2 regions of the Acinetobacter sp. CY05 genome follow, and region 1 is predicted to be linked to the other one. Evidence: riboswitches for the same ligand, from Rfam matches in the RefSeq annotation. Region 1 holds a riboswitch; the other holds the start of a gene.
The links. Region 1 has a riboswitch for glycine ahead of AC5YCD_RS07765 (D-amino acid dehydrogenase). Riboswitches for the same ligand answer to the same signal wherever they lie in the genome.
Positions count from the first base shown of each region.

Region 2: linked by a shared signal. The riboswitch ahead of AC5YCD_RS08935 (D-amino acid dehydrogenase) and the one ahead of AC5YCD_RS07765 (D-amino acid dehydrogenase) in region 1 are both predicted to bind glycine.

Region 1 covers NZ_JCAKMW010000007.1:47,370-53,470, reverse strand. The annotation lists gene AC5YCD_RS07775 (zinc-dependent alcohol dehydrogenase family protein) at 243-1,307, opposite strand; partial or broken gene AC5YCD_RS07770 (amino acid transporter) at 1,614-1,837, shown strand; glycine riboswitch at 2,107-2,193, shown strand; gene AC5YCD_RS07765 (D-amino acid dehydrogenase) at 2,299-3,525, shown strand; gene AC5YCD_RS07760 (hypothetical protein) at 3,550-3,672, shown strand; gene AC5YCD_RS07755 (malate synthase G) at 3,754-5,913, shown strand; gene AC5YCD_RS07750 (3-hydroxybutyrate dehydrogenase) at 5,967-6,101, opposite strand, start outside.
Region 2 covers NZ_JCAKMW010000010.1:68,804-74,904, reverse strand. The annotation lists gene eno (phosphopyruvate hydratase) at 1-555, shown strand, start outside; gene AC5YCD_RS08955 (septum formation initiator family protein) at 569-967, shown strand; gene ispD (2-C-methyl-D-erythritol 4-phosphate cytidylyltransferase) at 924-1,649, shown strand; gene rodA (rod shape-determining protein RodA) at 1,756-2,889, shown strand; gene AC5YCD_RS08940 (hypothetical protein) at 2,925-3,689, opposite strand; glycine riboswitch at 3,810-3,893, shown strand; gene AC5YCD_RS08935 (D-amino acid dehydrogenase) at 4,016-5,263, shown strand; gene AC5YCD_RS08930 (A1S_1983 family putative colistin resistance protein) at 5,284-5,919, opposite strand; gene ispF (2-C-methyl-D-erythritol 2,4-cyclodiphosphate synthase) at 6,020-6,101, shown strand, end outside.

The sequences.
Region 1 (6,101 bases):
TTATAGGCTTACTGTCTTGCAAAACTTAAATCACAGCATGAACATCACGATCTTCTTGCTTGGGGCTAAAAGAAATTGGGGAATAACACGGCTGATGTCTACCATGTATGTTTCTTTGACAACATCTGGAAGCTACTAAAAGAATCAATATAGATCATGGTTGAATCAATGATTTTATTTTGTCCTTTCATATACTCACTGAAAAATGATCTATCTCTACGAAGAGATAGATCATAGAGGTATTAGTGGCGAATACAGATTTTGCCAAAATGCTGACCAGATTCTTGGTAACGGAAGGCTTTCGCCAAATCTTCAAGATTAAATACACAGTCGATGACAGGTTTCCATTCAAAGCTTTCTAGCGCCTGAATCATGTCTTGTTGATGGGTACGGCTGCCGACAATTAAACCTTTTAAGCTCAGTTGTTTCGCCATTAATTCAACCGTTGGAATCTCACCCGCATAGCCTGTTAAAATGCCAATTAAAGCAATATGACCGCCAATTTTACAGGCACGAATAGATTGCGCTAAAGTGCCAGGCCCACCTACTTCAACTACAATATCAGCGCCTTGGCCTTGGGTGAGTGCTAAAACTTGATCGCCCCAATTTGGAATTTCACGATAATTAATCACATGATCTGCGCCAAGCGCACGTAATTTTTCAGCTTTTTCTTCAGACGACGTAGTTGCAATGACTTTAGCCCCTAAAGATTTTGCCATTTGTAAGGCAAAAATTGACACACCACCTGTACCTAAGATCAATACTGTATCACCCGCTTGAAGTTGACCATCCACAACCAACGCGCGCCAAGCCGTTAAGCCTGCGGTGGTTAAGGTGGCTGCCTCTTCATGGCTATAATTTTTAGGGGCATGCGTAAATGCAGTTGCAGGTGCATTGACCATGTTACGTGCATAACCATCTATCCCATCACCGGGTACAGTTTTAAAATCGGACAAAGTGGCAGGGCCGCTTTGCCAAGTCGGAAAGAAACAGGACACCACATGATCCCCCACTGCAAATTCAGTCACGTCCGCACCAACGGCTGTAACCACCCCTGCACCGTCAGACATTAAAATACGTCCATCTTCAGTCGGGAAGTCGCCACGTGCAACCACCAAATCATGGAAATTTAATGAATTGGCATGAATTCTCACTTGAATTTCGCCATTGTTTGGTGCAGAAATTTCAGGTAGTGCAACGGCTTGTAGCTGATCAAAACCTGCAGGATGTTGAACAATAATCGCTTGCATAAAACTTATCTCTTGATGGGTAATATTTTTCTTGTCATAACGCTGATGGCTAGACATCGCCTGATCTTGAATGAAAGCTATTGTAAGCTGACAAGGATTTGACATTATTGTAGCAGCAGATGAGTGCTTGAAGATTTGACTGTAGTGTAGAAAACGATAACAACAAGCAGCTCATCCTAGTTATTTATCTTCTTGGCATATGCTTATGCATCATAAACCATGATGATAAGAGAGCAATCAAACTAATTTGACTCACCGAAGGAATAGTGAGATGAGATGTGCTATGCCCTGCTGCTAATAAAATGCTTTTATGTATTGTAAGGCCATCAAAGCTGGGTGTGATATCGCCATCACTGACCATTCATGCTTTTTGGTTTATCACAATATCGTTTAGCACCTGCTCGATTTGGACAGTTATCAAAAGCAGCTTTACAATATTTGTGCCCAATACTATGGAGCTATTTACGCTTGCCAGTGCTTTATGCGTGATTTTATTTATTAGTATTTGGGCATTGATTATGTGTTGTTATTTACGCTATTACAAAACGCAACCTCACTTGCATCAAGCATCTAAATTTAAAATGCCAAAGCATTGGTTATTTTGGCTTTTACCGACCTGCTCAAGCTAAAGCTCGACATAAGTCAGTCTAGTGTTTTGATCTATGCAACGAGGTGAATCAATGATTCACCTTTTTTAACAGATGAACAACACGATGTATCATTATGGTGCAATTAATTTTTGCTACTGTTGTTTTCAGTGCGGTCACACAAGGAATAACGGCTGCACATTGCTTCAATTACGATTATTTTATTCTGGAACTTAAAATCAAGGATGGCATCGTAATTGCATAATAAAAAAATCGTTACAGGAGAGAAATCTTCAATGATTCGCCGAAGGTGCAACATCCCGGAAACTCTCAGGCAAAAGGACTGTAACGCATAATAAAAAATCTGGAGAGTGCATCAGCACACCGAAGGAGGAAGGGGCAATCCCGAAACTCTCAGGTCCAAGGACAGATGGGATATCACCTAAATTAGTGAGGACGATATGACCCATCATATTGCTATTATTGGTGCAGGGATCACGGGTGTGACCACTGCATATGAACTTGTCAAGCAAGGCTTTGATGTCACTGTTTTTGAAAAAAACCTCTACCCCGCAATGGAAACTTCCTTTGCCAACGGCGGTCAATTGTCTGCCTGTAATGCAGAGGTGTGGAATCAGAAATCCACCATCGCTAAAGGCTTAAAGTGGATGTCGCAAAAAGACGCGCCATTGCTGCTCAATCCTTCTTTTAATCTGCATAAATACACATGGTTAGTGTCATTTTTAAATAACATTAAACATTATGAAAACAATACCATTGCCACAGTACGCCTTGCCTTAGAGGCGCGTCAGCATATGTTTCGCATTGCTGATGAAGAAGGCTTTGATTTTAATTTAGAAAAAAAAGGGATTTTGCATTTTTATCATAATCAATATGAATTTGAGGTGGCTAAAAAAGTCAATCAGTTGCTGCAAAAAGGTGGCTTAGAGCGCCATGCAGTCACACCTGATGAAATTAAGGCCATTGAGCCCACCTTAACCGGTCAATATTACGCTGGTTTTTATACACCAGATGATGCGACGGGTGATATTCATAAATTTACCCGCGGCCTAGCCGCAGCATGTGAAAAATATGGGGTGAAGTTCTGTTTAGGAGCCAATGTGTTAAATATTAGCCCGCATCTTGATCGGGTTGATATTCTCTACAGCCAACAAGATGCCCAACAGCAACAGACATTTGATGGTGTAGTGATTTGTGGTGGTGTCAATAGTTACCATTTAGGCGAACAACTGGGCGACAAAATTCATATTTATCCAGTCAAAGGCTACTCAATTACGGTCAATTTACAAGATGAACAGAGTGTTAACAATGCGCCTTGGGTGAGTCTATTAGATGAAAGTGCAAAAATTGTCACTTCACGTTTGGGCAAAGATCGCTTCCGTGTTGCTGGGACGGCAGAGTTTAATGGCTATAACAAGGATATCCGCCATGACCGTATTCAGCCTTTGGTCGATTGGGTCAATAAGAACTTCGATATTGCCACAGATAATGTGATCTCATGGGCGGGCTTACGTCCAATGATGCCGGACATGATGCCACGTGTACAACGCAGTTGCCAATCACGGGTCTTTTATAATACAGGGCATGGCCATTTGGGGTTTACCCTATCTGCTGCCACAGCAGTTTTGATACGCCATGAAATTCAAACTGTATTGGCTGCTGCTTAATCCGTATCTACGGAGGCTAAAATCATGTCAAATTTTGTCTCTGAATTACGGCAAAAAAATAAAAAACGCGGTTGGCAGTTATTTGCCCTCGTCTGTGTCTTACAACTGATCACGGTACTGGTTGCTTTAAGTATGCAATCCATCTAAGACCTGCCTACTGCACAAAAGTATATCACTCACGGCGCAGCGATTTAGATCGTCGTGTGTATAAAAAATAGGATAGACAACATGAAATTATTTACTGAACACGGTCACTTAGCGATTGCCAAAGAACTTTACGACTTTATTGAAAACGAAGCTTTAATCGGCACTGGGATTGACAGTCAAACCTATTGGCAAAATTTTGAAACAATTGCCCTGGAATTTACCCAAAAGAATAAAGATCTGTTGGCCAAACGCGATGCGCTACAAAGTCAAATTGATACATGGCATCGCAACAATACTTTCGAATTAAATGCTTATAAAGCTTTCTTAACAGACATTGGCTATTTACTGCCAGAGGTTGAGGACTTCCAAGTCACGACCACCAATGTAGATGAAGAGATCGCTACGCTTGCCGGTCCACAGCTGGTTGTTCCTGTACGTAACGCGCGTTATAGCTTAAATGCCGCCAATGCACGTTGGGGGTCACTTTATGATGCACTCTATGGCACAGACATGATTGCAGAAACGGATGGCTGTGAAAAAACTGCACGCTATAATCCGCTACGTGGTGAAAAGGTCATTGCTTTTGCCAAAGATTTCTTAGATCAGACCTTCCCACTACAAAATGCGAGTTATCATCAAGCTACACAATGGTCAATCCAAAATGGCGCCCTATCGATAACCTTACAAGATGGCACAACCACAGGCTTAAAAGATCCAAGTCAATGTGTAGGATTAAACGGTGACTCAAATGCACCATCTGAAATTATTTTCAAGAATAATGGCTTACATATCATCGTTCAATTTGATGACCAACATCCTATTGGTCAGCAAGACCTAGCTGGTATTAAAGATATTTTAGTTGAAGCAGCTGTCACTACCATTCAGGATTTAGAAGATTCTGTGTCTGCGGTAGATGCTGAGGATAAAGTTGAAGCTTACCGTAACTGGTTGGGTCTCATGCGCGGTACTTTACAAGAGACACTGGAAAAAAATGGTAAAACCATTACACGCCAGCTCAATCAAGATCATAGCTATCAAGATTTATCCGGCACTCAGCACGTATTAAAAGGACGTTCATTGATGCTGCTACGTAATGTTGGACACCTGATGACCAATCCCGCGATTTTAATTAATGGTGAGGAAATCTTTGAAGGCATTATGGATGCATTGATTACACCTTTACTCAGTTTAACGGACCTACGTGGTGAAAACCCTTTCACCAACTCGCGTACGGGTTCGATGTATATTGTGAAGCCCAAAATGCACGGCCCAGAAGAAGTGGCCTTTACGGTGGCGTTGTTTGGTCGGGTTGAACAAGCACTCAATCTTCCTGCAAAAACACTGAAAATTGGTATTATGGATGAAGAGCGTCGTACCTCGGTTAACTTAAAAAATTGTATTGCTGAAGCCAAAGATCGCGTGATTTTTATCAATACTGGTTTTATGGACCGTACTGGGGATGAAATTCATACTCTCATGCATGCAGGTGCATTTTTACCTAAAGCACAAATTAAAAACCAAGCATGGTTTGATGCCTATGAAAATCGCAATGTCATGATTGGCTTACAAGTAGGTCTACAAGGTAAAGCCCAAATTGGTAAAGGCATGTGGGCCAAAACCGATTTGCTTAAAGCTATGTATGACTCTAAAGCTGAACATCCACACGCTGGTGCAAGTTGTGCTTGGGTGCCCTCACCAACAGGTGCTGTGTTGCATGCGCTACATTATCATCAAGTGAATGTAAGCCAACGCCAGCAACAACTCAAACATGAGCCTATTCTTAGCTTAGATGACTTACTTAGCCCTGCACTGGCCCTAGATTATAATTGGAGTGCTGAAGAAAAACGCCGTGAAATTGAAAACAACTGCCAAGGGATTCTAGGTTATGTGGTGCGTTGGGTGGATTTAGGTGTTGGATGCTCGAAAGTACCTGATATTGATGATGTTGGTTTGATGGAAGATCGTGCCACTTTACGTATTTCATCACAGCATCTTGCCAATTGGCTCTGTCACGGCGTGGTTACACAAGCCGAAGTTGCAGCAGCTTTACAACGGATGGCGAAAATTGTTGATCAACAAAATGCCGATGATCCTGAGTATCGTGCGATGTCAGATGATTTTGAACACAGCATCGCATTTCAGGCAGCGTCGGATCTAATTTTCAAAGGTCAATTGCAACCTTCTGGTTACACCGAACCGCTTTTGCATGAAGCACGTTTAAAAGTGAAAAAACACGCGTAAGGTTCAGTCATAAAAAAGCCTCAATTCGTTGAGGCTTTTTTATTTGTGGTTTTTTACTGTGCTGTATAGCCACCATCCATGACTACTGCTTGACCGGTGATCCCACCTGCTTTATCGCTAGCCAAAAAAATGGCATAGTCGGCAATCTCTGCCACACTAAGTAAGCGTTTTTGTGGCACCATGGCCAA
Region 2 (6,101 bases), on a different contig from region 1:
TGTGCATCTTCAGAATTCTACAAAAATGGTCAGTACATTCTTGCAGGTGAAGGCAACAAAGCATTCACAAGCAACCAGTTCTCTGACTACCTTGCAGGTCTTGTTAACCAATACCCAATTATCTCAATTGAAGACGGTTTGGATGAGTCGGATTGGGAAGGTTGGTCTTACCTAACGTCTATTCTTGGCGACAAAATCCAATTGGTTGGCGACGATTTGTTCGTAACGAATCCTAAAATCCTTCAACGTGGTATTAATGAAAAAGTTGGTAACTCTATTTTAATTAAATACAACCAAATTGGTACGTTGACTGAAACTTTAGATGCCATCTACCTTGCAAAAGTAAATGGTTACTCTACTGTTATTTCACACCGTTCAGGCGAAACTGAAGATTCAACTATTGCGGACCTTGCAGTAGGTACAGGCGCTGGTCAAATTAAGACTGGTTCACTTTGCCGCTCTGACCGTGTAGCAAAATACAACCAATTGCTTCGTATCGAAGAGTTGACTCAAGTTGTATATCGCGGTAAAGCTGAGTTTAAAGGTTTAAACTAAGCGACATATGTCAATGTTAAATGTATTCGACTCGACCTCGAGTAAAGTACTGTTGGGCCTTGCGATCATTTTGATCGCAGGGTTTCAATATAAGTATTGGTTAGGTGATGGTGGTCATCACGAACACTTGCAACTAATGCAAAAGATTCAACAACAAGTCGAAGATAATGACGAGCTAAAAGAACGTAATCGTGTCCTTGCAGCCGAAGTTTATGATTTAAAAAATGGCGTTGAAGCGATAGAAGAACATGCACGCCTCGATTTAGGTTTAATTAAACCCAATGAAACCTTTGTACAAATGAGTACCATTAGTACCCAGTACAAGCCGATTTATCTTGATCCTAATGCTAAAGTAGATCCTCGTACCAATGAAGAAGACAGCCCAATCCCTGAACAACCCATTACCCCTTAAATTGTGGTTGGTTATTCCGGCAGCAGGCTCGGGAAGTCGTTTTTCTAAAACTGAGCTCAAACAGTATCAAATGATTCAAGGGCAGACTGTACTTGAACATACGGTTGCGCGTTTGAATCAACTACCCCTACAGGGTTATGTATTGGCGATTTCTGCCCAAGATCATGTTGCAGCAAGCTTAGCATTGTCGAATAAACACAAAGCCCATTTTTGTCAAGGTGGTAACGAACGGGTTGATTCAGTACTCAATGCCTTAAAATATTTAACAGAGATTGCTGAGCCTGATGATTGGGTTTTGGTACATGATGCGGCACGTCCTTGCGTTAGTTTTTCTGCACTACAGGCCTTAGTTGAACGTGCCAGTCAAACAGGGCATAGTGCAATTTTGGCCATTCCTGTACGTGATACCTTAAAGCGGGTCGTAACAGGTGATCAAATTCAACAAACCGTAGACCGCAGCCAGTTATGGCAAGCACAAACCCCACAATTGGCCCAATTAGCGCTCCTCAAGTCAGCCATTGAACAGGCGCTACACGATCAAATCAATATTACAGATGAGGCCAGCGCCTTAGAACATGCAGGGCATTGTGTAGAAGTGGTACAGAGCCGTGCGGATAATTTAAAAATTACTTATCCGGATGATTTAGAGTTAGCACGTTTGATCTTAAATGCTCAGCAATAACAGCCAATTATCATTTAAAACTCAAACTACAGAGTAAAAGTGTTTAATCCTTAACACTTTAATCTTATAATTTTTGCCTTGTCTTTTTTCTGTTAAAGCCCTTGCAATGATTCCCTCTCAACAGTATCGCTTTTTACGTCATGGAGTTCGTGACGGCTTAAGCATGAAAAGTGATTCCTCACGTTGGACCAAGTTGCACCTTGATCCTTGGTTATTGTGTTTTTTATTGCTCAATTCTGCCTTAGGTCTGTGTGTGGTCTATAGTGCCTCGCAAGATAGTGCCATGGTAATGCGTCAAGCCATTAGTTTTGGGATAGGCTTTATTTTACTGTTTACTTTGGCACAAATTCCACCCAAAGTTTATCAAGCGGTCAGTCCTTATTTCTATCTGATTTCGTTGGTGCTCCTGGTTTTGGTACTATTTATTGGTGAGCGGCGTTTAGGGGCAAAACGCTGGATTAGTTTGCCGGGCATTGGCAGTATGCAACCGAGTGAATTTATGAAATTTGCGATGCCTTTAATGATGGCATGGTATTTCTCCTTGCGTCCATTTCCACCTAAATTCCGCCATATTGTGGTTGCTATGCTAATTTTGCTGGTGCCTTTTATTTTGGTGGTCTTACAACCCGATCTGAATATTGGTTTGATTATTCCGGGTATTTTTGTGCTGTTTTTAAGTGGTATGTCTTGGAAACTGATTGGCGGTGCTATAGGTGCATTGCTGGTAGCAGCCCCTGCCTTATGGATGTTTTTTTTACAAGACTATCAAAAGAAACGAATTTTAACCTTATTTGATCCTGAGTCTGATGCATTAGGGGCAGGTTGGAATATTATTCAATCTAAAATTGCCATTGGTTCTGGTGGCTTAAGTGGTAAGGGTTACTTAGAGGGTACTCAGTCGCATTTAGGTTATTTACCTGAGCACCATACTGACTTTATTATGTCAACCTTTGCTGAAGAGTTTGGTTTTATCGGGGTATTTGCCTTAATTTGCTTATATGCCGCGATTATTTTTCGTTGCTTAATCATTGGTTTAAACAGTTTTCATAATTTTGGTAAGTTATATGCCGGTACAGTGGGCTTAACGATCTTCTTCTTTGTGTTTCTAAACTCAGGCATGGTGAGCGGTATTTTGCCCGTTACAGGTGACCCTTTACCCTTTATGAGTTATGGCGGGACAGCCGTAATTTCTTTAATGGCCAGTATGGGGATTGTGATGTCAGTACACACCCATCGTTAAATCAAAAAGCCTCAATATGAGGCTTTTTTCATGTATTAAATTTGTAGCTGCTGCATTTGTTGTATTAACTTTGCTTTGACTTGTTCAATTTTAATGGGATCTGTTGCGCGTGACAGTTCAGCTTGGGCTTTTTTCCCTAAAAAATATTGAATCCGCTCACTATTGGCACCAGATGGGTGAGGAAAACCCTGTAAAATCTGCTGCTTTTTTAAATAGCCTAAGTTAGCTAGATGAGAGAGTACATGCGCCACACTTTGACCGAGCGGAATATAAACAGCATTGGGTAACACTTTTAACTGTGGCAGAAAGTACTGTTCAAGCTGTTGATATAAAAAATCATTTTTGAGTATATGAGGACTCGTGCCATTATAATTTTGACAATTGATAAAAATAGCGTGCGGTAAGACAGCGCTCATATTTACTAAATGCTGTGCTTCATTAAATAATGCGGCGGTTGAGTTCAGCTGTAACTTTTGCTGTAAACCAAGATGATCTAAAATTTGAATTAAGTTGCGGCGAATTGGACCACTAAAGGCACCTTGCTGTTTGGCATATGCCAAAACTTGATCATCGTTTAAACCTTGAGCAAGCGCTTGTTGTACAGCCTGTATGGCATTTTGCCATTGTAATCGCCCCGGGGTAATCCCGAGCAACACCACTTTAGCCTGTGTATTGATATACTCAAAGGGAGTGTAATAACTGCTGATTTTAGCTTGATGTGCTAACTGTAACAGATCAGTGTGTAGCAGTTGCTCTAAAGGATAGTGTTGAAATAAAGTTTTATAGTGCTGAAACAACATTAGTATTTTTCCTAAAAAAATTGATTTCATTTGAATTTAAAATTTTTTATATGACGCTGCAAAATGTGAACAAATTTTATGCTTGGCTTGGTATAAAAATTGCTCATAATGATTGATCTACTACAGCTTGTAGGAGAGAGACATCAGTCCGCCGAAGGAGCAACACCCCAGGAAACTCTCAGGCAAAAGGACTACAAGCTGCTATCACATTCTGGAGAGAAGTTAGGCTCGACTTAACTCACCGAAGGGGTAAAGCTCTCAGGTAAACATGACAGATGGGGAGAAAATGAAATGCAAAATAATAATAACATTTCAAGGAGCCTGTTATGCGCCATATTCTTGTCATTGGAGCAGGTATCACCGGTGTGACCTCTGCCTATGAGTTAGTGAAACTCGGTTATCAGGTCACTGTCATTGATAAACATCTCTATCCTGCCATGGAAACTTCATTTGCCAATGGTGGGCAACTGTCCGCCTGTAATGCGGAAGTATGGAACCAAAAAGCCACAGTATTAAAAGGTTTAAAATGGATGTCGCAAAAAACTGCGCCCTTATTATTAAATCCTTCATTTGATTTACATAAATATGCTTGGTTAATCGAATTTTTAGGTAATATCAAACACTATGAAGCCAATACGCGTGATACGGTTAAAATGGCACTCTTGGCACGGCAGCGTTTATTTGCCATTGCTAAACAAGAACAAATCGACTTTAACCTAGAAAAACGTGGCATTTTACATTTTTATCATACTCAACACGACTATCAAGTGGCCATGCGTGTCAACGATTTACTCTGTACAGGCGGGTTGGAGCGTCATGCGGTCACCTTAGAGGAAATAAAAACTATTGAACCCAGCTTAACTGGCAATTATTACGGCGGATTTTACTGTCCAGGAGATGCCACAGGTGATATCCATAAATTCACCATGGGATTAGCTCAAGCGACAAAAAAATACGGGGTAGATTACCTATTTGCTAAGGAAGTCACCCAGATGCAGCCACATGCCACAGGGGTAAGGGTTGAATATCGCGCCAGTCAAGAAAATATGCACTCTGATGCAGCAGTCATTGAGGAAATGCAGGTGGATGCAGTCTTAGTCTGCGGCGGGGTGGGCAGCTATCATCTGGCACGTATGCTCGGTGATCGCGTGAATGTTTATCCCGTTAAAGGCTATTCTATTACTGTGAATTTAAATGACAGTCATAGTCAAAGCCATGCACCTTGGGTCAGTTTACTCGATGAAAGTGCTAAAATTGTCACATCACGTTTGGGGGTAGATCGCTTACGTGTCGCCGGTACAGCAGAATTTAATGGCTATAACCGTGATATTCGTGCTGATCGTATTCAACCACTGATTGATTGGGTGAATCGTAACTTTCGTGTGTGTACCGAAAGTGTAGTGCCCTGGGCAGGACTGCGACCGATGATGCCTAATATGATGCCTGTGGTGGGACGTGGGAAACGCGAGCGTATTTTTTATAATACTGGTCATGGCCATTTAGGATGGACCTTATCTGCCGCTACAGCGGTGATGGTCAGTCAAGCTATTGCCCGTCAACATCCAACAGAATAAGCCAGTGTATACTGGCTTTTTTAATCGTAGAGTCTATATACGCCGCTAAAGCGTTCACAGCCTTGTTGCTGAGTCTTCACCACTAAAATAGCTTTAGAGTAGGCAAAAGAATATTTGCAATCATGTTCATTATCAATAATTTGGGTTTTTTCTTGGGGGGTAGTATACGCCAAAAAATTGATCGTTTGGGTTTCTACACGATTATTAGGATTACGATAGGCAATGCCTTCAATTTTAATACTGTCTTTACCCAATTGATGCAGTTTTAAATGCACAGGCTGTGCCGAAATCTGACCTTGTTCAAATTTTAAATAATGTTGGGTAAGGGTTTGATTGAGTGAAATATATAAATTTAAATCATCTACACGCTGTTCAATTTGCTGGCGATAACAGCGAGTTTGTTTACATTGCTGGCTACGCTTGAGCCATAATTTTTGGGTATCTTGCAGTAAACGAATGGGTGCATCACTAACCAATAATGCAGTCAGATAATGATTGTTGAGCTTTTCTCTAGATTCTTGTAAGCCGCTTGCACAAATCCCTGGGCGATGGTGGTCCTGACATTCAATCACGCTTGCCGTGGCAAATGTTGAGCAACAGGCTAAAGCTACAAGGCCCAGTGTTTTAATAAGATTGTTATCAGTATTTTGCCACATGATCGCTTATACTTTGTCGAGATTGTGCTGCTTGCTAATATAGCGAAATCAAAAGCATGAATACAACATTTCTAAGATTTATTTGTTTGGGAGAACAAGCATGATGCCACACATTCGAATTGGTCAAGGTATTGACGTACACGCCTTTGAAGAAGGTGATTTTGTGACTTTGGCTGGCATTC